DNA from 4 places in the Kaistia sp. SLG-1 genome. Region 3 is predicted to be linked to each of the others. Evidence: riboswitches for the same ligand, from Rfam matches in the RefSeq annotation. Region 3 holds a riboswitch; each other region holds the start of a gene.
The links. Region 3 has a riboswitch for cobalamin ahead of AC6HZP_RS12630 (CbtB domain-containing protein). Riboswitches for the same ligand answer to the same signal wherever they lie in the genome.

Region 1: it holds a riboswitch for cobalamin, as region 3 does, so the genes downstream of both, AC6HZP_RS22770 (ribonucleoside-diphosphate reductase subunit alpha) here and AC6HZP_RS12630 (CbtB domain-containing protein) in region 3, are expected to answer to the same signal.
Region 2: it holds a riboswitch for cobalamin, as region 3 does, so the genes downstream of both, AC6HZP_RS14370 (NAD(P)H-dependent oxidoreductase subunit E) here and AC6HZP_RS12630 (CbtB domain-containing protein) in region 3, are expected to answer to the same signal.
Region 4: it holds a riboswitch for cobalamin, as region 3 does, so the genes downstream of both, metE (5-methyltetrahydropteroyltriglutamate--homocysteine S-methyltransferase) here and AC6HZP_RS12630 (CbtB domain-containing protein) in region 3, are expected to answer to the same signal.

What each region holds. Positions count from the first base shown of each region.
Region 1 is NZ_AP048544.1:4,896,562-4,904,158, reverse strand. Features, by position in the region: gene AC6HZP_RS22785 (ABC transporter substrate-binding protein) at 1-1,478, opposite strand, end outside; gene AC6HZP_RS22780 (alpha-glucosidase/alpha-galactosidase) at 1,636-3,105, opposite strand; gene AC6HZP_RS22775 (AraC family ligand binding domain-containing protein) at 3,331-4,212, shown strand; cobalamin riboswitch at 4,335-4,543, shown strand; gene AC6HZP_RS22770 (ribonucleoside-diphosphate reductase subunit alpha) at 4,658-7,597, shown strand, end outside.
Region 2 is NZ_AP048544.1:3,163,367-3,170,963, forward strand. Features, by position in the region: gene AC6HZP_RS14355 (ABC transporter permease) at 1-626, opposite strand, end outside; gene AC6HZP_RS14360 (ABC transporter permease) at 623-1,543, opposite strand; gene AC6HZP_RS14365 (ABC transporter substrate-binding protein) at 1,571-3,067, opposite strand; gene AC6HZP_RS14370 (NAD(P)H-dependent oxidoreductase subunit E) at 3,116-3,904, opposite strand; cobalamin riboswitch at 4,023-4,248, opposite strand; gene AC6HZP_RS14375 (hypothetical protein) at 4,469-4,729, shown strand; gene AC6HZP_RS14380 (class I SAM-dependent methyltransferase) at 4,837-5,625, shown strand; gene AC6HZP_RS14385 (acid phosphatase) at 5,715-6,410, opposite strand; gene AC6HZP_RS14390 (alpha/beta hydrolase) at 6,827-7,597, opposite strand, start outside.
Region 3 is NZ_AP048544.1:2,787,722-2,795,318, forward strand. Features, by position in the region: gene AC6HZP_RS12615 (tripartite tricarboxylate transporter TctB family protein) at 1-336, shown strand, start outside; gene AC6HZP_RS12620 (tripartite tricarboxylate transporter permease) at 340-1,839, shown strand; gene AC6HZP_RS12625 (hypothetical protein) at 2,044-2,301, shown strand; cobalamin riboswitch at 2,332-2,549, shown strand; gene AC6HZP_RS12630 (CbtB domain-containing protein) at 2,580-2,786, shown strand; gene AC6HZP_RS12635 (CbtA family protein) at 2,803-3,558, shown strand; gene cobU (bifunctional adenosylcobinamide kinase/adenosylcobinamide-phosphate guanylyltransferase) at 3,563-4,111, shown strand; gene cobW (cobalamin biosynthesis protein CobW) at 4,108-5,124, shown strand; gene cobN (cobaltochelatase subunit CobN) at 5,129-7,597, shown strand, end outside.
Region 4 is NZ_AP048544.1:3,199,334-3,206,930, forward strand. Features, by position in the region: gene AC6HZP_RS14535 (heavy metal translocating P-type ATPase) at 1-900, shown strand, start outside; gene metE (5-methyltetrahydropteroyltriglutamate--homocysteine S-methyltransferase) at 983-3,337, opposite strand; cobalamin riboswitch at 3,446-3,666, opposite strand; gene AC6HZP_RS14545 (ArsC family reductase) at 3,737-4,087, opposite strand; gene AC6HZP_RS14550 (efflux transporter outer membrane subunit) at 4,379-5,836, shown strand; gene AC6HZP_RS14555 (efflux RND transporter periplasmic adaptor subunit) at 5,930-7,147, shown strand; gene AC6HZP_RS14560 (MacB family efflux pump subunit) at 7,152-7,597, shown strand, end outside.

The DNA of each region.
Region 1 (7,597 bases), 2.1 Mb from region 3:
TTCTTGCCGCCCGCCGTGCCGGCCGGGAAGTTGAGGATGCCGTCACCGTCCGTGTCCTTCAGCCCGGCCAGCGCCAGCTCCGCCTTGGCGCCTTCGAGGTCGAAGGGATAGTAGGCCGTCGAATCCTTGTCGTAATAGGTCGTGCCGGAATAGATGCCGCCCGGATAGATGGTCGTGAACGGACCCTTGACCAGCGACTCGCCGAGCCGCTTGCGGTCGATCGCCGAGGTGACCGCCTTGCGGAAATGCTCGTTGCGGTTCAGTTCGCGCACGGCCTGGCCGCGCTCGTCCGGTTCACCCCAGCCATTGGCCGAGAGGTTCTGGTAGAGCGAGTAGCCGATGATGCGCGGGCCGAATTCCAGCCGGGCCGGGGCGTCGGCGCTGGCCGAGCGCTTCAGCGCCTCGACGAAGCTCTCCGGCTGCTCGAGATTGGCGAAGTCGCCCGATCCGGCGACCGCCTGCACGTCGCGGTCGGCCCAGGTCGAGAGCTTGTAGTGCAGCTCGTTCAGGTAGGGCAGCTGGTTGCCCGCCTCATCGACCTTCCAGTAATAGGGATTGCGGCGCATGACGATGATGTCGTCGGGGCGATATTCGACCGGCGCCCAGGCGCCCATCACCGGAATGTTCAGATATTCCGGCGGGAAGGCGTTCTTGTACTGCGCGTAGGTGTTCTTCGAATATTTCGGATGCTGCGGCTTCAGGATATGCGCCGGGCCGGGGCAGAAGGTGCCGTAGCCCATCTGGTAGAGATACTGCTTCGGGAAGGCTTCCTTGAAGGTCCAGATCAGCGTGTAGTCGCCATCGGCCTTCAGCGTCGTGCCCTCGCCGAACGAGGCCGGCGTGGCGCCGTTCAGCGGCGTGACGTTCGGATCGTTGACGTTGTCTTCCCAGTAGAACATCGCATCGGCGGTGGTGAAGGGCTGGCCGTCCGACCATTTCGCGCCTTCGATCAGATGCATGGTCAGGGTGTGACCGTCTTCCGACCATTCCCAGCTCTTGGCGAGGTTCGGCAGCGGCTGCAGCTCGTCGGCCCGGATCTGGAACAGCGGGCCGGAGCGCGTCAGGCATTCGGAGAGGCCGATGTCGATGCCGCCCCAGCCCTGGGTCTGGCCGGCGGTGTAGTTCCAGCCTTCCGGCCGGCCGCCGATGACGTGGCGCATCGTGTCGCCATAGACGCCGATGCCGTCGACGGTGTTGCCCTTCTTGTAGACCATCGGCTCCTTCGGGAGCCGGTCCTTGACCGCCGGCAGCTTGCCGGTCGCGACGAAGTTCTTCGTGACCCAATCGGGCTCGTGATATTCGGGCAGCGCCTTGAATTCGAGGATGTCGTTCACGCCGACATAGTCGATCTTGCCCTGGGCATCGAATTTCGGCGGATCGGGCGGCGTGACCGGCGGCTTGACCTGGGCGAGGGCGGCCGAGACCGAGACCCCGAGCAGCAGGCTGGCGGCGCTGAGCGCCAGAACGGAATTCTTCATGCTTCCTCCCCTTTGAACGGTGCCGGCGCAGGCGCCGCACCCTGTCGTTCTCGTTTCGCTGAGCCGCCCGTCCTCGTGTTTCTCCCGGGCGCCATGGCGCATTGCGATCCGGCCGGTGGCTCCTCCCGCCGGCCGGATCGTTCCTTGAGGGCCGGGGCTAGCCGGCCGCGTTTTCCATCGCCCGTTCGGCGCGCACCGTCTCGATGCCGCGCACCTCGCGCCGCGCCGCGCCCTGCCAGTCGCGGGTAGCGACCGTCTTGCGGGCGAGCCGCTCCTTGGCGCCGTCGATGGCGTGGGCGTATTGCGGCAGCCAGCGCGCCTGGGCGACCAGCATCTCGTCGACCATCTGCCAGACTTCCTCGGGCGAGCAGATGGCGCCGACCAGCGGGTCGTGCAGCACGGCGAGCTTCAGGAGCTCGACATCGCCGGTGACGGCGGCGTGCACCGCCATGCGCTGGACGTTGATCGACGACACGCAGGTCGCCGCGCAGGCCTCGGGCAGGCGGATGCCGGCCGCCATGTTGAGGCCGAAGCGGTCGACGAAGCCGGTCGACTCGATGATCGCGTCCTCCGGCAGATTGGCGATGATGCCGCGGTTTCTAACGTTGAAATGGCCGCGATAGACGCGTCCCGTCTCCAGCGCCTCGATGATGTGGCTGGCATGCTCGTTCGAGCGCTTCTTCGGATCGAGCGTCTTGCCGGCATCCTCCAGGAATTTCGGGAAGTCGGTCTCGAACCAGTTGCGGGTCTCGGTCGAATGGCGGAGATAGCCACCGGTCTCGCCGTGGATCCAGTTCGACATGTCGATCCAGCGGTTGATCTCATCCGGACGCTTCCGGTACCAGGGCAGGTACTCGGAGAGATGGCCGTTGCTCTCGGTCGAATAGAAGCCAAAGCGCTTCAGGACGTCGATGCGGACCTTTTCCTGCTGCGAATAGACGGGATGGCGCTCGAAGGCGGCGATCAGCTCGTCCTTGCCGATCTTGCGGCCGCGGAAGCGGATGTCGACGAACCAGGTCTGGTGGTTGATTCCCGAGCAGATGAATTCGAGTTCGCTCTCGTCGGTCGCGCCGAGCACCTCGGCGATCTGCTCGCCGCCATGCTGCACGCCATGGCAGAGGCCGATCGTGTCGACCTTGCCGTATTCGGTCGCCGCCCAGGTGTTCATCGCCATCGGGTTGGCATAGTTCAGGAAGCGGGCGCCGGGCTCCGCGACTTCGCGGATGTCCTTGCAGAAATCCAGGATGACCGGGATGTTGCGCTGGCCGTACAGGATGCCGCCGGCGCAGATGGTGTCGCCGACGCACTGGTCGACGCCGTATTTCAGCGGGATGCGGATGTCGTCGGCATAGGCCTCGAGGCCGCCGACGCGGACGCAGCTGATGACATAGCGCGCGCCGGCGAGCGCCTCGCGCCGGTTCGTCGTCGCGGTGATCTTCGTCGGCAGCTTGTTGGCCTCGACCACGCGATCGAGGATCTGCCGCACCATGGCGAGATTGTGCTCGCTGATGTCGGTCAGCGCGAACTCGACCTCGCGCAGTTCCGGCACCGAGAGAATGTCGGAGACCAGCTTCTTGGTGAAGCCGACGCTGCCGGCGCCGATGATGGCAATCCTGAAACTAGACATGGCGTTTGCGGGGTTCCTCGGGGGCGGTCGTCGCGCTGGCGGCGCGGGTCCTGGCGCATTCCGGACGGGTACGCCGCATCGGGGCAATTCCACGGTTCCGGGCGGGAAACGGCAGCTTTGGGTGGTATTGGCTCATCCGGCTGCTCTTTTTCGATCGCTTATTCGCTCTGCGCGAGGCTAGTATGCGCGAGGATTCACGGCGTTCCAGAGAGAATTTGTGCTTTCATGGGTAATTCTGTGCTCGGCAAACTGGCCGCGAGAGCGCCGGTCATGCGCACCGTCTCGCTGCCGCGCGGCCGGCATCGCCTGCACACCATGCCGACCAGCACGGGCTACGAGATCCGCACCGATCAGAGTTATGTCTGGGACGGCCGCAAGCGCGGCCAGACGCCGTTCACGGTGCTGCAGCACACGGTTTCCGGCGTCGGCCGGCTGCGCTACGAGCGGCGCGACTACCGGCTGACGGCGGGCGAGACCATGCTCGTCCTGGTGCCGCACAGCCATCGCTACTCGGTCGAGGCCGGCGACCGCTGGGAATTCTTCTGGATCTCGATGAACGGGCAGGAGGCGCTTCGCATCCATCGCTCGATCCTCTCCGCGACCGGGCCGGTGCTCCGGCTGCGTCCCGAGACGATCGAGCATCTCGCCGATTGCAGTTTGCGCCTGATCGACGGCGGCGAGACGCCGGGCGCGGCCTCGGCCATCGCCTATGAGGCGGCGATGGCGCTCTATGACGACGTGTTCGGGCCGCATGGCGATTCGCGCGTCGATGGCGGCGCCATCCAGCGCGTCGTCGACCACATCCTCGCCAATCTCGACCGGCCGCTCCCGGTGCAGCAGCTGGCCGAGATCTCCGGGCTGAGCCGGGCGCATTTCTCGCGCCTGTTCACGGCGAGCGAGGGCATGCCGCCGGCCGAGTTCGTGCTGCAGGAGCGGATGCGCCGCGCGGCGCGGCTGCTCGCCGGCCAGCCGGAGCTCTCGATCAAGGCGGTGGCCGTGCTGGCGGGCTTCGACGATCCCAATTATTTCGCCAAGGTGTACCGCCGCTTCTTCGGCACCAGCCCGACCGAGTTCCGCACCACCGGCATGTATGCGAGCGCAGGCTGAGAGCGGCGGCGCGGAATTTCCACAGTTGCGATTTGGCCGCGCCGCTTTGGAATTCGCGGCGGGCGCCGATTCGCAATCCCTGTCAACAACAACTATATATTGACGTCTAGGGCGCGAAAGCGTCTACATCTGCGTGTCGAGGTGCCTTGAGTCGTGTGGCTTGGGGCTAAGAGGGAATCCGGGGCGTCGTTTCGCGGCGTAACCGGAGCTGCCCCCGCAACTGTAAGCGGCGAGTTTCCGTCCGGAGAGACCACTGGGGCCGAGAGGTGCCGGGAAGGTGGACGGAGCGACGACCCGTGAGCCAGGAAACCTGCCCCGACAGCATTGAAACGTCCTCGGGCGGGGTGTCCCGGTGGAGCGCTGGATCGTGTGCGGCCCTTTTCCGGGGCCGTTCGTCCTGTTCGCTTCCGCTCGGCCTTTGCTCCCAACATTTGGGCTGAAGCCGATGTCTCTTGTTCTCGATTCCGATCGCAGCGCGCCGGCCGCTCCGGCCAATGGTAGCCCCGCGCCCAAGACGGCCGCCGCGCCGAAGACGGCCAAGGCCGCCGCGCCGGCCTTCCACGTCATTCGCCGCAACGGCTCGCTGTCCGATTTCGACGCCGCCAAGATCACCGTCGCGCTGACCAAGGCGTTTCTCGCCGTCGAGGGCAACAGCGCCGCCGCGTCGCGCCGCGTGCACGAGATCGTCAGCGACCTGACCGACCAGATCGTCGCGGCGCTGACCCGCCGCGCCGGCGCCGATCGCGTGCTGCATATCGAGGACGTGCAGGACCAGGTTGAGCTGGCGCTGATGCGCGGCGAGCACCACAAAATCGCCCGCGCCTATGTGCTCTATCGCGAGGAGCGCGCCCGCGCCCGCCGCGCCGCCGCCGAGGCGACCGTTCCCGCCGCCCCCGTCGTGCAGGCCGCCCTCCAGGTGCGCGGCGCCGACGGCGTTCTGCGCCCGCTCGACGAGGCGCGCCTGAAGCTCGTCATCGACGAAGCCTGCGCCGGTCTCGCCGATGTCGACGCGAGCGCGATCCTCGCCGAGACGCGCCGCAATCTCTATGACGGCATCTCGCCGGCCGAGTTGTCGCTCGCCCCCGTCATGGCGGCGCGCACGCTGGTCGAGAGCGAGCCGAACTACGCCTTCGTCAGCGCCCGCCTGCTGCTCGACATGCTGCGCGCCGAAGCGCTCTCCTTCGTGCATGGCACGGCGATCCAGTCGACCCAAAGCGAGATGGCGACGCGCTATGCCGAGTATTTCCCGGCTTTCGTCCGCGCCGGCATCGAGCATGAGCTGGTCGATCCCGAGCTCGGCCGCTACGACCTCGTCCGGCTCGCCGCGGCGCTGAAGCCGGAGCGGGATCTGAACTTCCAGTTCCTCGGCCTGCAGACCCTCTACGACCGCTATTTCCTGCAGACCGGCGGCACCCGCATCGAGCTGCCGCAGGCCTTCTTCATGCGCGTCGCCATGGGCCTGGCGCTGCGCGAGATCGACCGCGAGACGCGGGCGATCGAGTTCTACGACCTGCTCTCGTCCTTCGACTTCATGGCGTCGACGCCGACGCTGTTCAATTCCGGCACGCTGCGCGCCCAGCTCTCGTCCTGCTTCCTGACGACGGTGCCGGACGATCTCGACGGCATCTTCAAGTCGGTGAAGGACAATGCGCTGCTGGCGAAATATTCCGGCGGCCTCGGCAATGACTGGACCCGCGTGCGCGGCCTCGGCGCTCATATCAAGGGCACGAATGGCGAGAGCCAGGGCGTCGTGCCGTTCCTGAAGGTGGCGAACGACACCGCGATCGCCGTCAACCAGGGCGGCAAGCGCAAGGGCGCCGTCTGCGCCTATCTCGAGACCTGGCACGTCGACATCGAGGAGTTCCTCGATCTCCGCAAGAACACGGGCGACGACCGCCGCCGCACGCATGACATGAACACGGCCAACTGGGTGCCGGACCTGTTCATGCAGCGCGTCGCCGAGGACGGCGTCTGGACGCTGTTCTCGCCGGACGAGGTGCCGGATCTGCACGATCTCTACGGCCCCGAGTTCAAGCTCGCCTACGAGGCCTATGAGGCGCGCGCCGTGCGCGGCGAGCTGCGCGTGTCGCGCCAGGTCCGCGCCACCGATCTCTGGCGCCGCATGCTGACCATGCTGTTCGAGACCGGGCATCCGTGGATCACCTTCAAGGATCCCTGCAACATCCGTTCGCCGCAGCGCCATGCCGGCGTCGTGCATTCGTCCAACCTCTGCACCGAGATCACGCTCAACACCTCGAATGACGAGGTCGCGGTCTGCAATCTCGGCTCGATCAACCTCGCCCATCACGTCGATGCGGAAGGGCTTGATCTCGACCGTCTGGCGCGCACCGTGCAGACGGCGATGCGGATGCTCGACAACGTCATCGACATCAATTTCTACACGATCCCCGAGGCGCGCCGCTCCAACCTGCGTCACCGCCCGGTCGGCCTCGGCCTGATGGGCTTCCAGGACGCGCTGCAGGCACTGCGCATTCCCTATGCCTCGGAAGCCGCCGTCCGCTTCGCCGACGAGAGCATGGAGGCGATCTCCTTCCACGCCATCTCGGCCTCGACCGACCTCGCCGCCGAGCGTGGCCGCTATCCGAGCTTCGACGGCTCGCTGTGGTCGCAGGGCATCCTGCCGATCGACTCGGTGGAGCTGCTGGCCGAGGCCCGTGGCGGCCTCGATCTCGACCGCTCGACCGTGCTCGACTGGGAAGGCCTGCGCGAGCGGGTGAAGACAGTCGGCATGCGCAACTCGAACACCATGGCGATCGCGCCGACGGCGACGATCTCCAACATCTGCGGCGTCGCGCAGTCGATCGAGCCGGCCTACCAGAACCTCTACGTCAAATCGAACATGTCGGGCGACTTCACCGTCGTGAACGCCGCACTGGTGCACGACCTCAAGGCCCGCGGCCTCTGGGACGAGGTGATGGTCTCGGACCTGAAGTACTTCGACGGCAGCATCGGCCCGATCGATCGCATCCCGGACGATCTGAAGGCGCTCTATGCGACCGCCTTCGAGATCGATAGCGCCTGGCTGATCGAGGCGGCGGCGCGGCGGCAGAAGTGGATCGACCAGGCGCAGTCGCTCAACCTCTACATCGCCAATCCCTCGGGCAAGAAGCTCGACACGCTCTACCGGCTCGCCTGGCAGCGCGGCCTGAAGACGACCTATTACCTGCGTTCGCGCTCGGCGACGCATGTCGAGAAGTCGACGCTGAAGGGCACGGACGGCAAGCTCAACGCCGTTTCGGCTGTCATCGCCACGGCGCCGGCGGCCGCGCCGATCGTCGTGCCGGCCGCGATCAAGCCGGCCCCGCAGCCGATCGCCATCCCGATCGGCGAAGCCTGGGGCCAGGCGTGCTCGATCGACGATCCC
Region 2 (7,597 bases), 380 kb from region 3:
GGATCGGCGCCGAGGCCGAGAAAGGCCAGCGACGCGTAGGCCGTGACCGCGAGGCCGCCTTGGCTGCCGATATGGGCGAACAGCACCGGCGCCATGTTGGGCACGACATGGCGCAGCACCAGCGGCAGGCCGCCGACGCCGAGCGCCCGCGCCGCCTGCACGAAGGGCTGGCCGAGCAGCCGCTGCGCCAGCGCATGCGCGAACAGCGTATAGGGACCGACGCCGGCAAGCCCGAGCGCCACGCCGGCGGTGAGCGGGCTCAGCCCGAAGATCGCCGCCGCCGTCAGCGCCACGATCAGCGTCGGCACGACGATGAACATTTCGGCGGCGCGCAGGATCGCCGCGCCGCGCCAGTCGCCCAGCATCGCCGCCGCGATGCCGAAGGCGCAGCCGCCCACCATGCCGACGGCGGCGACGCAGACGAGCACGATCGCCGTGCGCCAGCCGCCGACCATCAGCCGGGAAAGGAGATCGCGACCGAGCTGGTCGGTGCCGAGCCAGTGCGACCACGAGCTCGGCGCATGGCGCAAGGCGAGCTGGATGGCGTCCGGGTCATGCGGCTGCCAGAGCGCGCCCGCCAGCATCAGCACGAGGACCAGAATGGCCGGGAAGCGCCGGAGGCTCACGGGACCTGCCTCGGCGCCAGCCAGGCGAGGCTCGCCGCGATGGCGGCATTGAGCAGAAGCAGCCAGAGCGCGACGACCATCACATAGGCCTGCAGCACCGGATAGTCGCGCGCCGCGATGCTCTCGACGAGGAACTGGCCGATGCCCGGCAGACCGAACAGCACCTCGAGTGCCGCCGTGCTGCCGACCGCCCAGCTCGCCTCGGCGCGGAAGGCCGAGAGCAGCGCATAGAGGGCGTGGGAATGGCCATGCCGCCAGAGCGCGGCGCCGCGGCCGAGCCCTTTGGCAAGCGCGGTGCGGAAGAAGGGCTGCGTGCTGACCTCGATCAGATCGCGCCGGTAGACACGGGAGAGAACGGCAAGCGAATGCAGCGCGATCAGCGCGATCGGCAGGATCAGCCCGGTCCAGTCCCGTGTGAACGGACGGATCCAGCGGAGCTGCACGCCGAGCACGAAGAGCAGGATCAGTCCGAGCCAGATCGACGGCACCGCCTGGGCGAGCACCGCCAGTCCCCGGGTCGCGCGGTCGACGAGGCCGCGTGGCCAAAGCGCCGCCAGGAAGCCGAGCGGCACGGCGGCGACGAGCGCGATCGCAAGGCCCGAAAAGGCGATCGAGAGCGTCAGCGGCAGGCGACGGGCAAACTCCTGAAACACGGGCTCGCCAGTGCGGAAGGAGATGCCCCAGTCGCCGCCGACGAAACGCAGCGCCCATGCGCCATAGCGCTCTAGGAAGGGCCGGTCGAGGCCCCATTGCGCGCGCAGCCCGGCGACCAGATCGCCGTCGAGGGGAAGGTTCCAGGCCCGGATCGCGATGGCGACCGGATCGGACGGCATCGCGGAAATGATGGCGAACGCCAGCAGCGAGATCGCCAGCAGGCTGGCGATCGTCCTGAACGCGATCCGGGCCGGAAGGGTCATGAAGGCGCCGCCACCATGATGGGATCGTCACTTGGCCTCGCCGATATCGGCGCGCAGCACGTGATAGTCCGAACCCCAGGGCTCGTAGCCGGCGAGCGCCTTGGAGAGGCCGACATGCCAGACCGGCGAGACCAGGAACGTGACGGGCGCGTCCTCGAACAGCTTGGCTTGGGCTGCCGCCGCGATCGCCGCCCGCTTGGCCGGGTCGGTCTCGTTGGCGAAGCCGTCGAGGATCGCGTCGAACGCGGGATCGGCATAGCCGGAGAAGTTGAGGCCGGCGCCAGTCCGGAACGTGCTGTTCAGGAAGAAGGCGGGATCGCCGGTCGGCGCCGTGTGCTGGGCCCACAGGAAGATATCGAAATCACCGGAGCCGGCGACCTCGTTGGAATTCTCGACGATCCGCGTCTCGACCTCGATGCCGAGCGCCGCGAGCTGCGCCTTGACCACCGGCAGCATGGCGACGAGATCTGGCCGCTGCGGATAGGCAAGCACCGCGAGCTTGAGGGCGGCGCCGTCCTTGCTGCGCTTGCCATCCGCGCCGGCGACCCAGCCGGCCTCTGTCAGAAGCTCGGCTGCCCTGGCGACGTCGGTCGTCCGGGGTTCCTTGGCCGCGAACGGGAAATAGGGCGCATAAGCGCCGGTCGCCGGCAGTCCGCCATGGATCGCCAGCACCAGCTGGTCCCGGTCTAGTGCGAGGTCGATGGCGCGGCGCACCGCGGCGTCGGCGAGCGCCGGTTTGCGGGTGTTGAGATAGGCGAGATACTGATAGCCGACGGGGAAATCCTTGATCGTCAGCTCCGGGTTGGCCTTGAGCCGGGAAATGCTCTCCGACGGCAGGCCGAAGGCGAGGTCGAGTTCGCCGGCCTCGAAGGCGAGTGTCATCGCCTGGCTGTCGGCGAACTTGCGGTAGGAGACCGGGCTGCGCTTGTCGGCGCCGTCGAAATGCGGGTTCGGCTCCAGCTCGATCTCGGCATCGGGCCGGAACGTCTTCACCGCATAGGGACCGCTGAAGGTCGCCGTGCCGTCTTCCTTCAGATGGTAGATGACGAGCGGCCATTCGGCGAACAGCGCCTGGATCAGCGCCACCGGCTTTTCCGTCGTCACCTTCAGCGTCAGCGGATCGACCGCCTCGAAGCGCAGCGTGCCGCCGGTCGCCAGCGCCGCCTTGTTGTTGGCCATCGTATGAGCGAGCCCGGCGCCGACCGTCTCCGCCGAAACCGCCGTGCCGTCCGAGAAATGCCGGCCGGGCTTCAGCTTCACCAGCCAGGTGAGTTCATCGGCCCGCTCGGCGCTCTCGGCGAGCTCCGGCACCAGCACGCCGTCCTTGTCGACCGCGAACAGCGTCTCGCCGACGCCATGGCTGGTGAGCGCCCAGCCATTCGGGCCCTTGGCGGGATCGAGCCCGGAGGTGATGAAGGAAGCGCCGACGCGAAGCGTCTCGGCGGCCGAGGCGGGCACGGAAAGCGCCGATGCCGAGGCAAGCAGCGCGGCGGAGACGCACAGGGCGCGAAGCATGGTCTTCATGCGGTTTGGTCTCTCTGATGGAGGGAGGAAAAGGAATGCCGGCGGCGTTCAGCCGCGCAGCCTTTGCTTGCGCCCGGTCGGCGCATAGGCGAGCGCCGGGACGATCCGGCCGGCGAGGAGATGCTCGTCGATGATCTTGTCGACGCCGCTCTCGGTGACGCCGCCGTAATAGGTGCCTTCGGGAAAGACCTGCAGGACGGGAGCGAGGTTGCAGGGGCCGAGACAGGTCGATTTCGCCGTCATGACGCCGTCGCCGACGGTCCGGAGCTTGCGGCGCTCCTGCTCGTTGCGGAGATGGCCCCAGATGACGTCGGCGCCGGCCGCGTTGCACGGACCGCCCTGGCAGACCAGGACGCGGCGCTTCTGCGCCGGCACCAGCGAGGCATCCGGCAGCGGCCTTTCCGGAAGGGCGACGGGCGGCCGCGCGGCGCTCGCCTCAATCAGCTCGTCGACCAGGCCGCCGAGCGCCGGCGCTTCCTCGGGCGGCGCCGCGATCCGGATCACCGGCCAGGCGTCGCCATCTTCGGCGAGCCAGCGCTGCAGCGTCCGCCCGAGCCAGGCGTGGAAGCTCGGCTCCAGCGGGATGAGCAAGGGAACGATGACGATCTCGGCGAAACCGTCGCGCCGGAGCGACAGCATGACGTCGCGCAGCGTCGGCGTCCCCTGCTCGGAGAAGGCGAAGACGACATGCTCGCTTGCTCCCCGCTGGCTCTGGATGCGCGCGGCGAGCCGTTGCATTTCCCGCATCGGCGCCGCCGCGAAGGCGGATTTCGCCAGCAGCACGACGGCGCGGGCCGGCGGCCCGGCCTCCGGCCGAGCAGCTTGAATAGAGGACATGTTTCCGACTCCCCGGCGGAACGGGCGAGAGGCCGGAAAAGACCGCATGAATGGGGAATCCGGGCGGAATGCGCCCGTCACGACCAGCCAAACGTTCCCTGTGGACACCCCGCCCAAGGACATTGCACCGGTCAGGGCAGGTCTCCTGGCTCGCGGGTCGATGCCGTCGCTGCCTGTCTTCCCGGCGATCTCTCGCCAGTGACGTAGAATGGCAGCGCGGCTCACCGCTTACAGTTGCGGGGGCAGCTCCGGCCTTGCCTCGGTCCTGGACCGATCGGGCGCACCGGGTTCCCTCTTAGCTCTCTGCCTTGCGGTCAGAGAGAACCTTGACCGGCGCCGAACCTAGCGAGGACGACGCCCAAGTCAACCGGGTGGACCGCGCTATGGCGCCTGCACGGAGGCGTTGCAGTGAGCGAACGCGACACCTCCCTGAATGGCGACGGGCATGACCTTTGGGACACACTCGCGGAGGTTTCGGGAGGTTTTTCCCGGCTGGACCGCATTCGCCGCACACAGCTATGACCGACTCAGCTAAGCATCGTCTCAGCGTTAAGGAGACGTTAAGTGTTTGATTCGGCGGTCTACTACGTCCAGCCCAATGAAGACCGGGGCTTTGCCATCATGAGCCAGACAGGCTCGCTCATCGGCGCCTTCTCGTCGCATGACGTGGCGCTTTCCATGGCCAAACACCTCGGCAATTCCGCCGCCGAACTCGGCATGGCGGCGCGCGTCTTCGAGCGCTCGGACGACGCGCATGAGACGCTGGTGTTCGAACGCTGGCCGATCCGCCTGGCCGACCTCCCCTGGGACGCCGTCACCGACTGAACCGCCCGCTACGCGGGATCGCGCACTACCCCCTGCCCCGCCGGCTTGACAGCCACGCGCCGATCTGGTGAATGGCGCGCCCGCAGCGAGCAGGAGGCGCCTCTTCCATGGACATCTCGACCGTCGCCGCGCATTGGGAAGCCAATGCCGAAGCCTGGACCCGCCAGTCGCGCGCCGGCTATGACGTCTACCGCGACGCGCTCAACACGCCGGCCTTCCTCGCCATGCTACCGCCGATCGCGGGCCTCGACGGTCTCGACATCGGCTGTGGCGAGGGTTCCAACACGCGCCAGCTCGCCGGCCTCGGCGCGCGCATGACGGCGATCGACATCGCGCCGACCTTCGTCCGCCATGCGCGCGAGAGCGAGGCGGCCGATCCGCGCGGCATCGACTATCGCGTCGGCGACGGCATGGCCCTGCCCTTCGCGGAAGCGCGCTTCGACTTCGCCACCGCCTTCATGTCGCTGATGGACATGCCGAACCAGTCGGCCGTTCTCGGCGAGGCGCGCCGCGTGCTGCGGCCGGGCGGCTTCCTGCAGTTCTCGATCCTGCATCCCTGCTTCGTGCCGCCGCGCCGGCGCAACATCCGCGACGCGACGGGCGAGCCCGTCGCCGTCGAGGTCGCCGATTATTTCGAGACGATCGACGGCAAGGTCGAGAGCTGGTGGTTCTCCTCGCTCCCCGCCGCCGAGCGCGCCAAGGTCGAGCCCTTCCACGTCCCGCGCTTCCACCGGACGCTGAGCCAATGGGTCGAGATGGTCGTCGGCGCCGGCCTCGTCATCGAGGCGTTCGGCGAGCCGCGCGCGAGCGTCGACGCAGCGGCGGCCGAGCCCATCATCGCCGACACCCGCGTCGCGCCGATCTTCCTGCACATAAGGGCACGAAAGCCGGGTTGAGGCAGGGCGCCGATCTGGTGAATGGCGCGCCCAGATGAAGAAAGGGGCGCCCTTGGGCGCCCCTTGACTGGGTGAGGGCCGAAAGCCGTTTACATGCCGAGATCGGCACGAAGTTCCGCCCTGGCCTCCTCATAGGCCTTCTCGAAATCGGCATCGTGTTGCAACTGGATGGCGATAACCGCCCCGGAGATGCGCCCCATCTCGATGTCGGACGGGTAGTGAATCCCCGCCACGACCCGGTTGTGGCCGTACTCCCAGGCGCGTGCCATGATCTCAGCGCGCTTCTCCGGAACCATGTCGGACAGGATGATGCCCATCATCGTTCCAACGGTCGTGTGACCCGACGGCCAGGAGCCGGAGGTCGTCGGCTTGACGATGGGCTTGACGAGATCGCTGAGCATATGGGGGCGCGGACGCTTCCAGACATCCTTGGCCGGATCAACGACCGCGCCTTCCGTCGCCGCAACGCGCTCGAAGAAGGCATCGACCTTCGGCAGGGCGTCCTTGGTGAATTTCGGCCCCATGACGTCAGCGAAGCGCCAGACATTCTCTTCGGCATCCGCCTTGGCGCGCGCCTCCATGTCCGGTGTGCGCGTCACCTGCAGTCTCAGCACTTCGGCGATTTCAGCCTTGGTCTCCGCTGAATCGTTGGCCGGCGGAGGCGGCAGGATCATCGTCAAATCGACGTCCTTGGCGGTGAGGAAAGGCTTGGCGTCCTCGGCATTCGCGGCAGTGCCGACAACGAGAAGGAGGAAAAGCCCGGCGAAGGGGGCAAGTTTCTTCATGGAGGCTGGATCCTGACAGAGAAAGCAAGCAAGGCGCCGATCCTCGTTCGGCATGATAACAAGCCAATGACAGTCCCTGTGGTGGGCGCGTAGGCCGGAGTGACGCCGCGAGCTGGGTGCTCGCGTGAGCGAAGCCTCGAAAGAGGATCCAGCAGAGCACCCCGGCTTGCGGCGAGGTTGGCGGGATCAAAGCGCGCCCGGGACCCTCCTTCGAGGCCCGGCTTCGCCGGGCACCTCAGGATGATGGTTGAGTCCTGGCACTGCGGTTCGAGAGCCTGTTGTGACGCGTGCTCTGAGGGAGCCCTTACGGCCCATTTCTCCGCTCAGCCATCATCCTGAGGTGCTTCGCGTGAGCGAGGCCTCGAAGGAGGGTCCAGCAGGGCCCCCCGGCTTGCGGGTTGGTGAGTCTGGCGCGCTCAGCCGACCCTCTCCATCCATTCCGCCACCGCCTCATAGGCGGCGATCGTCCCCGGCGGCGGGGTCGGCACGCCGATGAAGCCGTGGTTGACGCCCTGGACATGCCTATAGGTCACGGCCACGCCGGCCGTGGCGAGGCGGGCGGCGAAGAGCGCGCCGTCCTGCGCCAGCACGTCATAGGCGGCCGTCACGATCAGCGTCGGCGGCAGGCCGGCGAGATCAGCGAGGTCGGCCGCGAGCGGCGAGCAGCGCGGATCGTTCCATTGGTCGGGATCCGGCGCGTAGAGCCCACGGAACCACAGCATGTCGGCCGTCGAGAGGCCGACGCTGCCGTCGCCGAAGGCGCGATAGGATTCGCCGACGCCGATAGCCGTCATGTCGGTCACCGGATAGAAGGCGATCAGGCCGGCCGGCTGCCGCCCGCGCTCGCCGATGCCCGGAAGCACGGCGGCGATCGCCAGCGTCGCGCCGGCGCTGTCGCCCGCGACGAAGACGCGGTCGGGATCGGCGCCGAGCCCCTCCGCCCGCGCCGAGAGATCGGCGAGCGCCGCGTCGGCGTCGTCGGGCGCGGCCGGAAAGGGATGCTCGGGCGCGAGGCGATAATTGACCGAAACGACGATCGCGCCGGTCGCGATGGCGAGCCGGCGGGCGTTGCGGTCATGCGTGTCGTAGCTGCCGAGCACGAAGCCGCCGCCATGGAAATAGACGATCAGCGGCGCCGCGGCGCTGACGCCAGGCCGATAGAGCCGCGCATGCAGCGGCCCCGCCGC
Region 3 (7,597 bases):
GCCATCCTGCTCGGCGGCTTTATGATCGCGACCAGCCTCCGCCATCTGCCGCGCATGTTGAAGCCGCATCTCGCCGACTGGGTCCGCAAGCCGCGGCTGGCGCTCTCGGCACTGGCCTCTCTCGCCGTGATCGTCTTCTACATCCTGTTCGCCGACGCGCTCGGCTTCATCCCGACCAGCTTCCTCGCCCTGACGGCGCTGATGCTGCTCTTGCGCACGCGCCCGCTGACCGCGGTTCTCGCCGGCGCATTGACGACGCTCGCGGTCTATTACGGCTTCTCGCGCATGCTCATGGTGCCGCTGCCGCGCACCGAATTTCTCTCGTTCCTGGGGTGACGCATGCTGATCTTTGAACAGGCCGCGGCCCTCGTCTTCCAGCCCTATGTCCTCGGCGTCATCCTGGCATCCGCCGTGTTCGGCATGCTGGTCGGCGCCATTCCGGGCCTGACCGCCACCATGGCGACTGCTCTGCTGGTGCCGATGACCTTCTTCATGGAGCCGGTGCCGGCGATCGCGGCGATCGTCACCGCGACCGCGATGGCGATCTTCGCCGGGGATATTCCGGCGGCACTCCTGCGCATGCCCGGCACGCCCGCCAACGCCGCCTATGTCGACGACGCCTACAAGATGACCCATTCCGGACGCGGCGACGAGGCGCTCGGCGCGGCGCTCGTCTTCTCGGCCATCGGCGGGCTGTTCGGCTCGATCGTGCTGATGACACTGGCGCCGGCGCTGGCCGAGGTGGCGCTCCGCTTCAGCTCGGAGGAATATTTCTGGCTGGTGCTGCTCGGCCTCTCCTGCGCCGTCTTCGTGACGCCGAGCTCGCCGACGCGAGGGCTGATCTCGCTGCTGTTCGGGCTCTTCATCGCCACCATCGGCATGGAGAACCCCTCGGGCGAGCCGCGCTTCTCCTTCGGCAATCTCGAGCTGATGGCCGGCATCCAGTTCATCCCGGCGATGATCGGCCTGTTCGCGGTGTCCGAAATCCTGCGTTCCGTGACCGCGACGATCCCGCGCCAGAAGATCCCGCGCTCCGACGGCCAGGGCATCTTCAGGACGCAATGGCTGAACCTGAAGAAGTACCCGGTGCAGACGGCGCGCGGCAGCATCACCGGCACCGCGCTCGGCATCCTGCCCGGCGCCGGCGCCGACATCGCCGCCTGGATCTCCTACGCGATCTCCAAGCGCTTCTCGAAGCAGAAGGAAAAGTTCGGCAAGGGCCATGTCGAGGGCCTGGTCGAGGCGGGCGCCTCGAACAATTCCGCCGTCAGCGGCGCCTGGATCCCGGCGCTCGTCTTCGGCATTCCGGGCGACTCGATCACCGCCATCGTCATCGGCGTGCTCTACATCAAGGGCATCAATCCCGGCCCGACGATCTTCATCAACGACCCGCAGTCGATCTACGCCATCTTCATGGTGTTCATCCTGGCCAACCTGATCATGCTGCCGCTCGGCTGGCTGGCCATCAAGGGCGCGCGGCCGATCCTGTCGATCCCGACCACGATGCTGATGCCGATCATCCTGATCTTCTGCATCGTCGGCGCCTTCGCCATCAACAATTCGATGGCCGGCGTCGTCATGATGCTGATCTTCGGCATCATCGGCTTCTTCATGGAGGAGAACGACATCCCGATCGCGCCGGCCATTCTCGGCATGGTGCTGGGGCCGATGCTGGAGCAGAACTTCATCACCTCGATGATCAAGGGCGACGGCAACTTCCTGCACTTCTTCGAGCGGCCGATCGCGGGCGGCCTCGGCGTCTTCACCATCGCCATATGGCTGGTGCCGCTGGCGATGCTGCTGCTGCGCCGGCGGAAAAAGAGGACGGTCACGGCCTGAGCCCGAGGCCGTCGCCACACAAGGATTTCCGCCGGCTCTCGGGCCGGCGGAAGCCGTTTCGAGGCGGGGTGTGGCTCCGCCATGCGTTGCAATCCCGCCTCCTTCCTCCACATAAGAACGAGGGATGGAGCGTCCGCGTCACTGGGGACCGCGCCGTCGCAAGGACGAAGAAACCAGCTCGAACCAAGCGGAGACGCCGGTCGCATGCCTTCCATTCGCCTCGGCAAGAAGACGATTTCCCTGCCCAGGAGCCGCACCGCGCGCGTCGCGGTGGGGAGCGGATTCGTGGTCGGCGGCGCCCTCGGCTTCCTGCCCGTGCTCGGATTCTGGATGCTGCCGATCGGGCTGATCGTCCTGTCCCATGATTTCCCGCGCGTGCGGCGCCTGCGCCGGCAGACGGAAGTGGCGCTTCTGCGCCGTTGGGCGCGGTTTCGCAACAAGGCCGCGCCCTCGGCCAAATGAGCGCCAGCTTGCGCTTCCAGTGCATTCAATCTAGCGTGATTTCGCGTCGGTTCCCCCGATGGGCCACAGGCTCAGGGGGATGAAATGGGAATTCGGTACGGAAGGACCCCTAGCGGGATTCCAAGTCCGGAGCTGCCCCCGCAACTGTGAGCGGCGAGCGACCTCGCGATGGCCACTGGGAAACCGGGAAGGCGTCGAGGAAGCAGCGACCCGCAAGCCAGGAGACCAGCCAGCGCCTCATACCAGCAAGCCGTCGGTGGGACGGCTAAGGAGACGCTATGACCAATTTCTCGAAGACCGCTGCCCAGGCGACCTCGATTGCCGTCGGCGGCACGGAGACCGACGCCGCCGCGCGCATCGTGCCGGCGCTGTTCGCGATCGCCTTCGGCCTCGTCCTGTTCGTCGGCACCGGCTTCGCCGCGCCGAGCCTGATCCACAACGCGACGCATGACACACGGCATTCCCTCGGCTTGCCCTGCCACTGACGCCTGAGGGATCCACATGTTCAAGACGATCATCCTGAGCGCCTTCGGCGCAGGGCTTGCCGTGGGCGTTGCCCTTTCCGTCGTGCAGGCCGTCACCACCGAGCCGCTGATCCTGCACGCCGAAACATTCGAAAACGCCGAGCCGGCCACTGCCGCCGCCGTGCCGCATGAGCATGCGGCGAACGAGGCGCATGCGGGCGAGACTGCTGCGGCTCCGGCCGCAGTCGAGGCCGCCGCTCCGGCACATGAGCACGACGAAGACGCGTGGTCGCCTGCCGACGGCTTCGAGCGTTCCGCCTATACCTTCCTCGCCAATCTCCTGGTCGGCGTCGGCGTCTCGGCCGTTCTGCTCGGCCTGATGTCGATCCGCGGCGGACAGATCGACGCCCGCACCGGCGTGCTCTGGGGCGTCGCCGGCTTCTTCGCCGCCTCGCTGCTGCCCTCGCTCGGCCTGTCGCCGGAGCTTCCGGGCACTGCCGCCGCCGAGATCACCTCGCGCCAGGTCTGGTGGCTCTCCACCGCCGCCGCCTCGGCCATCGGCCTCGCGCTGATCGTCTTCAGCCAGTCCTGGCTGCTGAAGGTCGCCGGCCTCGTCCTCGGCGTCCTGCCGCATGTGATCGGCGCGCCCGTGCCGCCGACGCTGGAGGCGTCCTATCCGGCCGGCCTCGGCGGGGAATTCGTCGCGGCATCGCTGGTCGTCAGCGCGCTGCTCTGGGTGCTGTCCGGTCTGTTCTCCGGCTGGCTCTACCAGCGTCTCGCACGGGCCGCATGACACCGTGACCGCCCCCGCGCCCCGCACGGCGCTGATCCTCGGCGGCGCCCGCTCCGGCAAGAGCCGCTTCGCCGAGGCGATCGTGATCCGCACCCGTCTTCCCGCCACCTATCTCGCCACCGCCGAGATCCGCGATGCTGAAATGCAGGCGCGGATCTCGACGCATCGCGAGCGGCGTGGCGGCGACTGGACCACGGTCGAGGAACCGCTGGAGCTGACCGACCGCGTCGCCGCGCTCGCCGATCCCGGCCGCGTGCTCCTCGTCGATTGCCTGACGCTCTGGCTCTCCAATCTGATGGAGGCCGAGCGCGACATCCCGGCCGAGGCCGCGCGCCTCGCCGACGCGCTTCGCGGCGCGCGCGGGCCGGTCGTCCTCGTCTCGAACGAGGTCGGCTCCGGCATCGTGCCGATGAATGCGCTCGCCCGCCGCTTCGCCGACGAGCAGGGGCGGCTGAACCAGACGATCGCCGCCGCCGTCGAAACCGTCTTCCTCGTCGCCGCCGGCCTGCCGCTGCGGCTGAAACCCAATCCCGATACGGAGTTCGCCCTGTGACCGCCCGCATTCCCGCCACCATCGTCACCGGCTTCCTCGGAGCCGGCAAGACGACGCTGATCCGCAACCTGATCGCCGACGCGAAGGGGCGCCGCATCGCGCTCATCGTCAACGAGTTCGGCGACATGGGCTTTGACGGCTCGCTGCTCTCCGATTGCGGCGTCGACGATTGCAAGCCCGACAGCATCGTCGAGCTCACCAATGGCTGCATCTGCTGCACCGTCGCCGACGACTTCCTGCCGACCATCGAGGCGCTGCTGGCGCGCGAGAACGCGCCGGATCACATCGTCATCGAGACCTCGGGCCTGGCGCTGCCGCAACCATTGGTCCGCGCCTTCACCTGGCCGTCGGTTCGCCACCGCGTCACCATCGACGGCGTCATCACCGTCGTCGACGCCGAGGCGGTCGCCGCCGGCCGCTTCGCGCATGACGAAGAGGCCGTGGCTGCCCAGCGCGCCGCCGACGACTCGCTCGATCACGAGGATCCGATCGAGGAACTGTTCGAGGACCAGCTCTCCTGCGCCGATCTGATCGTCTTCTCGAAGACGGACCTCGTCGACGCGAAGCAGCTTGAGGAAGTCGCAGAGATCGTCGCCCGCGATGCCCGCAAGGAAGCGCGCGTGGTTCACGCGACCGCGAGCGGCCTACCGGCCGAGATCCTGCTCGGCGTCGGCGCGGCGGCCGAGGACGACGCTTTCGAGCGCAAAAGCCATCACGACCTCGAAGGCGAGGAGCACGACCACGACGATTTCGACACCTTCATCGTCGATGTCGCCGAGCAGGCCTCGATCGAGGCGCTGGCGTCGCGCGTCCGCGCCGCCATGGCGGAAGCGAACGTGCTGCGCATCAAGGGCAGGGCGGCTGTCGCCGGCAAGGCGGCGCCCGCCGTCGTGCAGGCGGTCGGCCCGCGCGTCGACACCTATTTCGCGCCGGGCGGCAATGCCGGCCGTCTCGTCGTGATCGGCGAGCGCGGGCTCGACCGCGCCGCCATCGCCGCGCATTTCGCGGGCTAAGATCATGCATCTCGTCGCCGGAGAGATGGAGCGGATCGACGATGGCGGCAGCGCCGTCGATCTCGACCAGTCGCCCGGCGACATCGTCATCCTGTCGGCCGCCGATACGGAGCTCGCCGCCTTCGCGGCGGCCTTCGCATCGACGCCGGAAGGGCCGTCGCTGCGCCTCGCCAATCTGATGCAGCTGACGCATCCCTATTCGGTCGATCTCTATCTCGAGAAGACGGTCGCGCAGGCAAAGCTCGTCTTCATCCGCATGATGGGCGGCGTCGGCTACTGGCCCTATGGGCTGGAGGCGATCCGCGCGCTCTCCCGCGCCGGCGGACCTGAGATCGCCGTCGTGCCCGGCGAGGATCGCTGGGATCCGGCGCTCGAGGCCTATTCGACCGTCGCGCCCGAGATCGCGCATCGGCTGTGGCGCTATTCCGCCGAAGGCGGCGCGATCAATATCGGCCGCGCGCTCGCCTATGCGCGCCATGTCGTCGGCGGGGGCGAAGCGCCGCCGGAGCCGCAGGTGCTTCCCGAGGTCGGCTTCTACCGTCCGGGCGAGGGTGTCGTCACGGAGGCGCTGCGGCCCGAGGATGCCGGCCGGCCGGTGGCGTTCCTCACCTTCTACCGCTCGGTCATTCCCGGCGGCTCGACCGAGCCGATCGACGCGATGGTGGAAGCGCTCGATCGCGAGGGCATCGCCACGGTGGCGATCTTCGCCTCCAGCCTGAAGAACGAGGAAGCGGCGGCCTTCGTCGACAGAGCTTTTGAGGATCTGAAGCCTGCGATTGTCCTCAACGCCACCGCCTTTGCGATTTCGCGTCCCGGTCGGGCGCATGAACCGACCGTGCTCGACCGGGCCGGAAAGCCGGTTCTGCAGCTCGTCTTCGCCGGCACCAGTCGCGAGGCGTGGCTCGAATCCACGCGCGGTCTCGGCCCGCGCGATCTGATCATGAATGTCGTGCTGCCCGAAGTGGATGGCCGCATTCTGACCCGCGCCGTGTCCTTCAAGGAAGAGGTCGAGAGCGACGGCCGCACCGACAGCCGCATCGTCGTCTACCGCGCCGACCGCGAGCGCATCGCCTTCGTGGCGGCACAGGCGGCCAACTGGGTGCGGCTCGCGGCGAAGGAGCCTGCCGATCGGAGGATCGCGCTCGTCCTCTCCAACTATCCCGATCGCGACGGCCGCCTCGCCAACGGCGTCGGCCTCGACACGCCGGAAAGCGCCGCCCGGATTGCTTCCGCCATGAAGGGGGCCGGCTATGCGCTGGAGGGATTCCCGGAGACGGGCAGGGCGCTGATGGAGCTGCTGCTCTCCGGCCCGACCAACGCGCTGGCGAAGCGGATGGAGCTTCGGGAAGAGGGGTCCGTTCCTTCACCTCTCCCAGGGGGAGAGGTCGGCCCGGAGGGCCGGGTGAGGGGTTCAGACCTGTCCGTTGAAGACGCAACCCCTCACCCGCCGGCTTCGCCGTCGATCCCGGATCAAGTCCGGGACAGGCTCTCTCCCTCTGGGAGAGGTGAAGAGATCGCGCTTTCCCTCGCCGACTACCGCGCCTTCCACGATGCGCTGCCGGAATCCGTCCGCGACGCGCTTGCCAATCGCTGGGGCGAGCCCGAGGTCGATCCGTTCTTCGCCGAAGGAGCCTTCCGGCTCGCCATCCATCGTTTCGGCAATGTCGTCGTCGGCATCCAGCCCGCGCGGGGCTATGGCATCGATCCGAAGGCGACCTATCACGATCCCGACCTCGTGCCGCCGCACCACTATCTCGCCTTTCATGCGTGGCTGCGGCAGAGCTTCAGCGTTGATGCGATCGTGCATGTCGGCAAGCACGGCAATCTCGAATGGCTGCCGGGCAAGGCGCTCGGCCTGTCGAATGCCTGCTGGCCGGAGGTCGTGCTGGGACCGACGCCGCTGATCTATCCCTTCATCGTCAACGATCCCGGCGAGGGCGCGCAGGCGAAGCGCCGCGCCTCGGCGGTGGTCGTCGATCACCTCATGCCGGCGCTGACGCGGGCCGAGGCGCATGGCGCCTTCGCCGAGATCGAGACGCTGATCGACGAGTACCATCTGGCGCTCGGCGCCGATCCCCGCCGGCGCGACCATCTCGAACGCGAGATTTTTGATCAGGCGGTGCGCCACGGCATCGACCGCGACCTCGGCATCGGCGTCGATGCCGACGCCGGTAGCGCGCTCCGCGCCATCGACGCGCATCTCTGCGAGATCAAGGAGCTGCAAATCCGCGACGGGCTGCACATCTTCGGCAGTTCTCCGATCGACGAACATCGCCTCGATACGCTTGTCGCTATCGCCCGCGTGCCCCGTTCTGGCGGTCGCCCGGAGGACGGCTCACTGCACCGCGCGATCTCAGCCGATCTCGGCCTCGACGATTTCGATCCGCTCGCCTGCGATCTCTCGGCCGACTGGGAGGGCACGAGGCCGGACGCGCTTGCCGACATGACCGATGCGCCCTGGCGCACCAATGGT
Region 4 (7,597 bases), 410 kb from region 3:
ACCGGCACGCTGACGCGCGGCCATGCCGAACTCTCCGACATCTGGACCGCGCCGGGCTGGCAGCCGGACGAGATCCTCCGGCTCGCCGCCTCGCTCGACCAGGCTTCGACGCATGTCATGGCGGATGCCCTGATCCAGGCGGCGCAGGCGCGATCGCTGAAGCTGACGGCACCGACCGACGTCCAGGAAACGGCCGGCGCCGGCCTCGTCGGCACGATTGACAACCATGTCGTCGCCGTCGGCGGATCGGCCTTCGCGCGCAGCCACCTGAAGCCGAGCGCCGGGATCTGGAAGCCGGGCTTTCCCGGCAGCGCGGCGACGATCGACGTCGTCGTCGACGGCACGCTCGCCGGCACGCTCGTCATGGCCGATCCGCTGCGCGCCGACGCGGCCACCGTCATAGAGCGCCTGCGCGCGGCCGGCATCGCGCGCATCGTTCTCGCCACCGGCGACCGCGCCGCCGTGGCGGAGCCGGTGGCTCGCCGGTTGGCGATCGATGAGCTCAAGGCCGATCTGACGCCGCAGGGCAAGGTCGACGTCGTCACCGCCGCCCGCGCGGCCGGCCCGGTGATGATGGTCGGCGACGGCGTCAACGACGCGCCGGCGCTCGCCGCGGCCGATGTCGGCGTCGCCATGGGCGCGCGCGGCGCCGCCGCTTCGTCGGAAACCGCCGACGTCGTGCTGCTGGTCGACCGGATCGATCGCCTCGCCGACGCGATCGGCGTGGCGCATCGCTCGGCACGCATCGCGCTGCAAAGCGTGGTCGCCGGCCTCGGCCTCTCGCTGATCGCGATGATCGTGGCGGCGTTCGGCTATCTGCCGCCGCTGCAGGGGGCGCTGCTGCAGGAAGCGATCGACGTCGCCGTGATCCTGAACGCGCTCAGAGCCTTGCGAGCCTGAGCCCGCAAGGCGTTGATCTGAATAAACTTTCCGAAATGGCCGCACCGGAATAATTCTCCGGCGCGGCCAGCTTGAGCCGGCGCTACTCGGCCGCCTCGACGAAGCGCGAGCGCAGCTCCCTCGCCGCCGCGACCATGTTGACGAGCGCCGGGCGCACTTCATCCCACTTGCGGGTCTTGAGGCCGCAGTCGGGATTGACCCAGATCTGCGAGACCGCCAGGCGCTCGGCCGCCTTGTCGAGCAGCTCCGTCATCTCCACCACCGCCGGCACGCGCGGCGAATGGATGTCGTAGACGCCCGGGCCGATATCGTTCGGATAGCGATCGCTGACGAAGGCTTCGAGCAGCTCCATCTTCGAGCGCGACGTCTCGATCGAGATCACGTCGGCATCCATCGCCGCGATGGCGTCGATGATGTCGTTGAACTCCGAGTAGCACATATGGGTGTGGATCTGCGTCGCGTCGCCGACGCCGGAGGCGCAGATCCGGAAGCTCTCAACCGCCCAGTCGAGATAGTGCCCCCATTCGCCGCGCCGCAGCGGCAGGCCCTCGCGCAGAGCCGCCTCATCGATCTGGATCATCCGCGCGCCGGCCTTTTCGAGATCCTGCACCTCGTCCCGGATGGCGAGCGCGATCTGGCGGCAGGCGACGCTGCGCGGAACGTCGTCACGCACGAAGGACCAGTTCAGGATGGTCACCGGGCCGGTGAGCATGCCCTTCATCGGCTTCTCCGTGCAGGACTGGGCATAGCGCCACCACTCGACCGTCATCGGCTCCGGCCGCGACACGTCGCCGAACAGGATCGGCGGCCGGACATAGCGCGAGCCGTAGCTCTGCACCCAGCCGGACTTGGTGAAGGCGAAGCCTGAGAGCTGCTCGCCGAAATACTGCACCATGTCGTTGCGCTCGAACTCGCCATGCACCAGCACGTCGAGCCCAATCTCTTCCTGCCAGCGGATGGCCGCCTCGGTCTCCCGGCGCAGGAAGGCCTCATAGTCTGCCGGGGCCAGCGCTCCCTTGGCATGCGCCGCCCTCGCCTTGCGGACCTCCGGCGTCTGCGGGAACGATCCGATCGTCGTCGTTGGGAAAACCGGCAGGTCGAGCACCGACTGCTGCAGCGCGTGACGCTTGGCGAAGCCGCTTTCCCGCTGCGCCAGTTCGGCGGTCACGGCCGCCGTCCGCGCGGCGACCGCCGCGTCGTGCACCTTGGGCGAGGTGGCGCGGGTCGTGGCCGCCAGCGCCGAGGCGCCGATCGCCTGCGCCACGCTCGCCCGTCCGCCGGCCAGCGCCCGGCCGAGCGTCGCCAGCTCGTCCATCTTCTGGACGGCGAAGGCGAGCCAGCTCTTCAGCTCGGGATCGAGATCGGTTTCCTGCTCCAGGTCGATCGGTACGTGCAGCAGCGAGCAGGACGCCGCGATCTGGACATGATCCAGGCCGCGCCGCGCGACCACCGGCTCGAGCCGATCGAGCAGATCCGCGAGATTGGCGCGCCAGATGTTGCGGCCGTTGATGACGCCGAGCGAAAGGACGAGGCCGCTCGGCGCCTTCGCCAGAACGGCGTCCAGCTGCTCCGGCGCGCGGACGAGATCGACATGCAGACCCGCGACCGGCAGTTCGACGGCGGTGTCGAGATTGTCGCCGAGCGCGCCGAAATAGGTCGCCAGCATCAGCTTCAGCCGGGGCTGCGCATAGGCGAACATGCCATAGGCGACGCGGAGCGCCTGACGGGTCGCGTCATCGAGGTCGAGCACCAGACAGGGCTCGTCGATCTGCACCCAGTCGGCGCCATGGGCGGCCAGGCGGCGCAGGATCTCGACATAGACGGGGAGAAGCGCCGGCAGCACCGTCAGCGGATCGAGGGTCGGATCCTGGCTTTTGCCGAGCTTCAGATAGCTGACCGGCCCGAGCAGGACGGGGCGGGTGTGGTAGCCGAGCGCCTTCGCCTCGAGGAATTCGTCGAGCGGCTTGGTCGAGGCGAGCGTGAAGCGCTGCCCGCTCGTGAACTCTGGCACCATGTAGTGATAGTTGGTGTCGAACCATTTCGTCATTTCGAGCGCCGGAACGCCCGACGCGTCGTGATGATGGTGGCCGGCGCAGGCGGGATCCGGCGCATGGCCCTCACTGCCGCGCGCCATGGCGAAATAGGTGTCGAGCGGCACCTCGCCGCCCTTCCAGCCGTAGATCTCCGGGATGGCGCCGACCATGACGCTGGTGTCGAGGACATGGTCGTAGAGCGAGAAATCGTTCGACGGGATGCTCGTGATCCCGAGCGCGTGCTGGCGCGCCCAATTGGCCGCGCGCAGGCCGGCGGCGCTGGCGAGCAGGTCGTCGGCGCTCGACTGGCCGGACCAGTAGCTTTCGAGCGCGGTCTTGAGCTCGCGGCGCGGACCGATCCGCGGCGTACCGAGCGTGCTGACAGGAAGCGTGAGAGAAGACATCGGCTTAACCCCAAATGTTTGGGGGCAAAGGCCGAGCGGACGCATGCGTGAGTTCCCCTCGGCGACGGGCCGGCGGGCGCAGGCGCACCACCGGGACACCCCGCCCAGGGACGTTATGAGGTCGAGGCAGGTCTCCTGGCTCGCGGGTCTCCGCCCTGGTCCGGCCTTCCCGAAGCCTTGCGGCTTCAGTGGCAGAATTGGACCCGGGCTCGCCGCTCACAGTTGCGGGGGCAGCTCCGGCATTGCCACGCAGAGCGCGACGCACCGGATTCCCTCTTAGCTCCGACGCCGCCAGAGCGGGCCGGAGAACCACGACGCCCCAGTCCTAGGCTCCAGCCCGAGGCCCGTCAAGCGCGATATAAAGATATCCTTATATCAGCATGCGGTCGTGACGGCGTGCTACTGGAACGCCGCCGCATAGACCTCCGGCTTGAAGCCGGCCAGCAGGCGGCCGTCGCCGAGATCGAGGATCGGACGCTTGATCATCGAGGGCTGCGCCTGCATCAGCGCAATCGCCTTCGCCGCGTCGAGGTCCTGCTTGTCGGCGTCGTCGAGCTTGCGGAACGTCGTACCGGCGCGGTTCAGCACGGTTTCCCAGCCCAGCTCGCCGACCCAGCGATCGAGATGCGCCCGGTCGATGCCCTCGGCCTTGTAGTCGTGAAAGGCGTAGGCGATGCCCTTCTCGTCCAGCCACGTCCGGGCCTTCTTCATCGTGTCGCAGTTCTTGATGCCGTAGATCGTCACCGTCACGCCGTCTCACTCCTTGCCTGCCTGGCGACCCGTCCGGAGCGCCATCGATTCCCTTCCCGGATCATAGTGATCTCCGCGAAGCCATCGACCGGAAGTCAGCCTGCTTGCACAAAAGAGCGGTCGCAATCCGTGTGCGGCCATGCGCCCTGCCCGGCCGGCGTTGACCTGTCGTCCGCCCGCCGAATATAGCTAGCCTTCATTATAATTAATATGGATTCACACTTGCTCGCTCAAAGGCTTCCGGTCGCCGGGATCGCCGTCGCGCCGCGCTCCGGACCTTTACAGGGCGGGATCGCCGGCGCGCGCGCAAAACTGCCCCGCCTGGCGCTGCTGGTCGCGCTTGGCGCCGCGCTCGGCGGATGCGTGGTCGTCGGCCCGGACTATGAGAAGCCGTCCCTGAGCCTGCCGGCGAAATGGGGAAGCGCCACCTCGGCGAAGGCCGCGAAGCCGCCGGAGCTCGCGGAGTGGTGGAAGCGCCTCGGCGATCCCATGCTCGACGGGCTGATCGACGAGGCGGTCGCCGGCAATCTCGACGTCGCCAACGCCAAGGCGAAGGTGCGCGAGGCGCGCGCCAGCTACCGCCAGAGCGTCGGAGCGCTCTTCCCCGACGTCAATGGCAGCGGCTCGGCGACGCGGAGCAAGAGCCTCGGCGACGTCTCCAGCCAGTTCCGCGCCGGGCTCGACTCCAGCTGGGAGCTCGATCTCTTCGGCGGCAACAAGCGCGGCGTCGAGGCGGCGCGCTATGGCATGGACGCGGCCGAGGAAGATCTGCGCGCGACGCTCCTGACGCTGATCGGCGACGTCGCCTCCAACTATGTTTCGGCGCGCGGCTACCAGGCGCGCATCGCGCTGGCGAAGCGCACCGCCGCGTCGCAGCGCCAGACGGCGGCGATCACCCGCAACAAGTTCGAGGCGGGCGCCGCCACCGCCGCCGACGCCGCGACGGCCGCCGGCCAGGCGAGCAGCACGGAAGCCGGCATCCCCTCGCTGGAAACAGCCTATGCCCAGACGGTGCACCGCCTCTCCGTGCTGACCGGACGGCCGCCCTCGGCGCTCGCCGAGCGGATGAAGACCGCGAAACCCGTTCCCGCGCCGCGCCTTCCGATCCCGACCGGAATTCCGGCCGATATTCTGACGACGCGGCCCGACGTGCGCCTCGCCGAGGCGCAATATGCGCGCGCCACCGCGCGGATCGGCCAGGCCGAGGCGGCGCGCTATCCGAGCGCGAGCCTCACCGGCAACATTGCCACCAACGGCGTCAAGCTCGGCGATCTCGGCAAGAGCTCGACGATCAGCTGGTCGTTCGGCCCGACGCTTTCCGTCCCGATCTTCAATGGCGGCCAGCTCAAGGCGGCCGTCGACATCGCCGAGGCGCAGCGCGACCAGAGCTTCATCGCCTATCGCGCCAGCGTGCTGGCGGCGCTCGAAGACGTCGAGAACGCCATCGTCGCGCTTGCCCAGGATCGCATCCGGTCCGGCAAGCTGGCCTCGGCCGCCGCATCCTACCGCGAGGCGAACCAGGTCGCCCAGGCGCTGTTCCAGTCGGGATCGTCGAGCTTCCTCGACGTGCTGACGGCGGAGCGCTCGCTCTATTCCGCCTCGGATTCGCTGATCGAGAGCCGCGTCGCCATCGCCACCGACTACATCGCGCTCAACAAGGCGCTCGGCGGTGGTTGGAGCGGCGCGGTCGACAGCTCGAAACCCGAGATCGTCGATACCGGCACGGGCCCGCACCTTGCCCGGCGGTAGTCGCCCCGCCGCCGCCCTTCCTTCCAACGCCGCCTGGCAGCGCGTCGCGCGCGCCGAACGCGTTGCCCTCCAGAGCTTCAGAAAACGGCCCGCATGAACAAGAAACCCCGCCGCCGGTCCCGCCTCCTCCTTCTCGTCATCGCGGTTCTCGTGCTGGCCGGGGCCGGCTACGCCTATCGCGCCAATTTCAGCCGCGCGCAGACCCCGCCGATGATGACGGCGCTCGTCTCGACCGGCACGGTCGAGGAAAGCGTGCTGGCGACCGGCACGCTGAAGCCGTCGAAGCTCGTCGCGGTCGGCGCCCAGGTTTCCGGCCGGGTGACGGCGCTCAAGGTCGAGCTCGGCCAGCAAGTGGCGAAGGGCGCCCTGATCGCGGAGATCGATTCCGTCACGCAGGAAAATGCGCTGCGCACCGCGCAGGCTTCCCTCGCCAACATCCGCGCCCAGCTCGTCGAGAAGCAGGCCTCGCTGCTCCTGGCCGAGCAGACGCTCGCCCGGCAGAAATCCATGCTGGAAAAGAACGCGGTATCGCGGGCGGATTTCGAGACGGCCGACGCCAACGTCAAGACGACGCGCGCCCAGATCGAGGCGCTCGACGCCAGGATCATCGAGGCCGAGGTCGCGGTTTCGACCGCCGAGGCCAATCTCGGCTACACGCAGATCACCGCGCCGATCGACGGCACCGTGCTCGCCATCGTCACCCAGGAAGGCCAGACGGTGAACGCGGCGCAATCCGCCCCGACCATCGTCATCATGGGCCAGCTCGAGGTCATGACGGTCAAGGCAGAGATCTCGGAAGCCGACATCGTCAAGGTGAAGGCCGGCCAGCCGATCTATTTCACCATCCTGAGCGATCCGGAACGCCGCTATGAGACGACGCTCGACGCGATCGAGCCGGCGCCGGAATCGATCCGCAGCGACAGCAGCTTCAGCACCTCCTCGACGGCGGGCAGCTCCGCCTCGAGCTCCGCCGCGATCTACTACAACGGCATCTTCCACGTCCCGAACGATGACGGCCGGCTACGCACCTACATGACGGCGCAGGTGCATATCGTGCTCGGCCGGGCCGAGGACGTCGTGGTCGTCCCCGCGGTCGCGCTCGGGCCCCGCAATGCCGACGGCACCTATACGGTGCGGGTGCTCGAGGGCGACAAGGTCGTCCCCCGCAAGGTCGAGATCGGGCTGAACGACAAGGTCATCGCTGAGGTCCGCTCTGGCCTGAACAAGGGCGACCGGGTCGTCACCGGCGAAGGATCGGACGCGTCGGCGGGCGGCGCGCGCCGCTTCCGCGGCGGGCCGATGGGATTCTGAGCCGATGCATGCCCCTCCGGCCGCTGAGCCCCTGATCCACCTGACCGCGCTCCGCCGCGAGTTCCCCTCCGGCGAGGAGACGATCGCGGTCCTGAAGGATGTCGATCTCTCGATCCGGGCCGGCGAGATGGTGGCGATCGTCGGCGCCTCGGGTTCCGGCAAGTCGACGCTGATGAACATCCTCGGCTGCCTCGACCGGCCGTCCTCCGGCAGCTACCGCATCTCCGGCCGCGAGACGTCCTCGCTGCAGCCGGACGAGCTGGCGGCGCTCCGCCGCGAGCATTTCGGCTTCATCTTCCAGCGCTATCACCTGCTGGCGGAGCTGACCGCGCTCGGCAATGTCGAGATCCCGGCCGTCTATGCCGGCCAGACGCCGCACGACCGCCAGGTAAGAGCCGCCGCGCTGCTGGGCCGCCTCGGCATGGCCGACCGCACAGACCATCGGCCGGG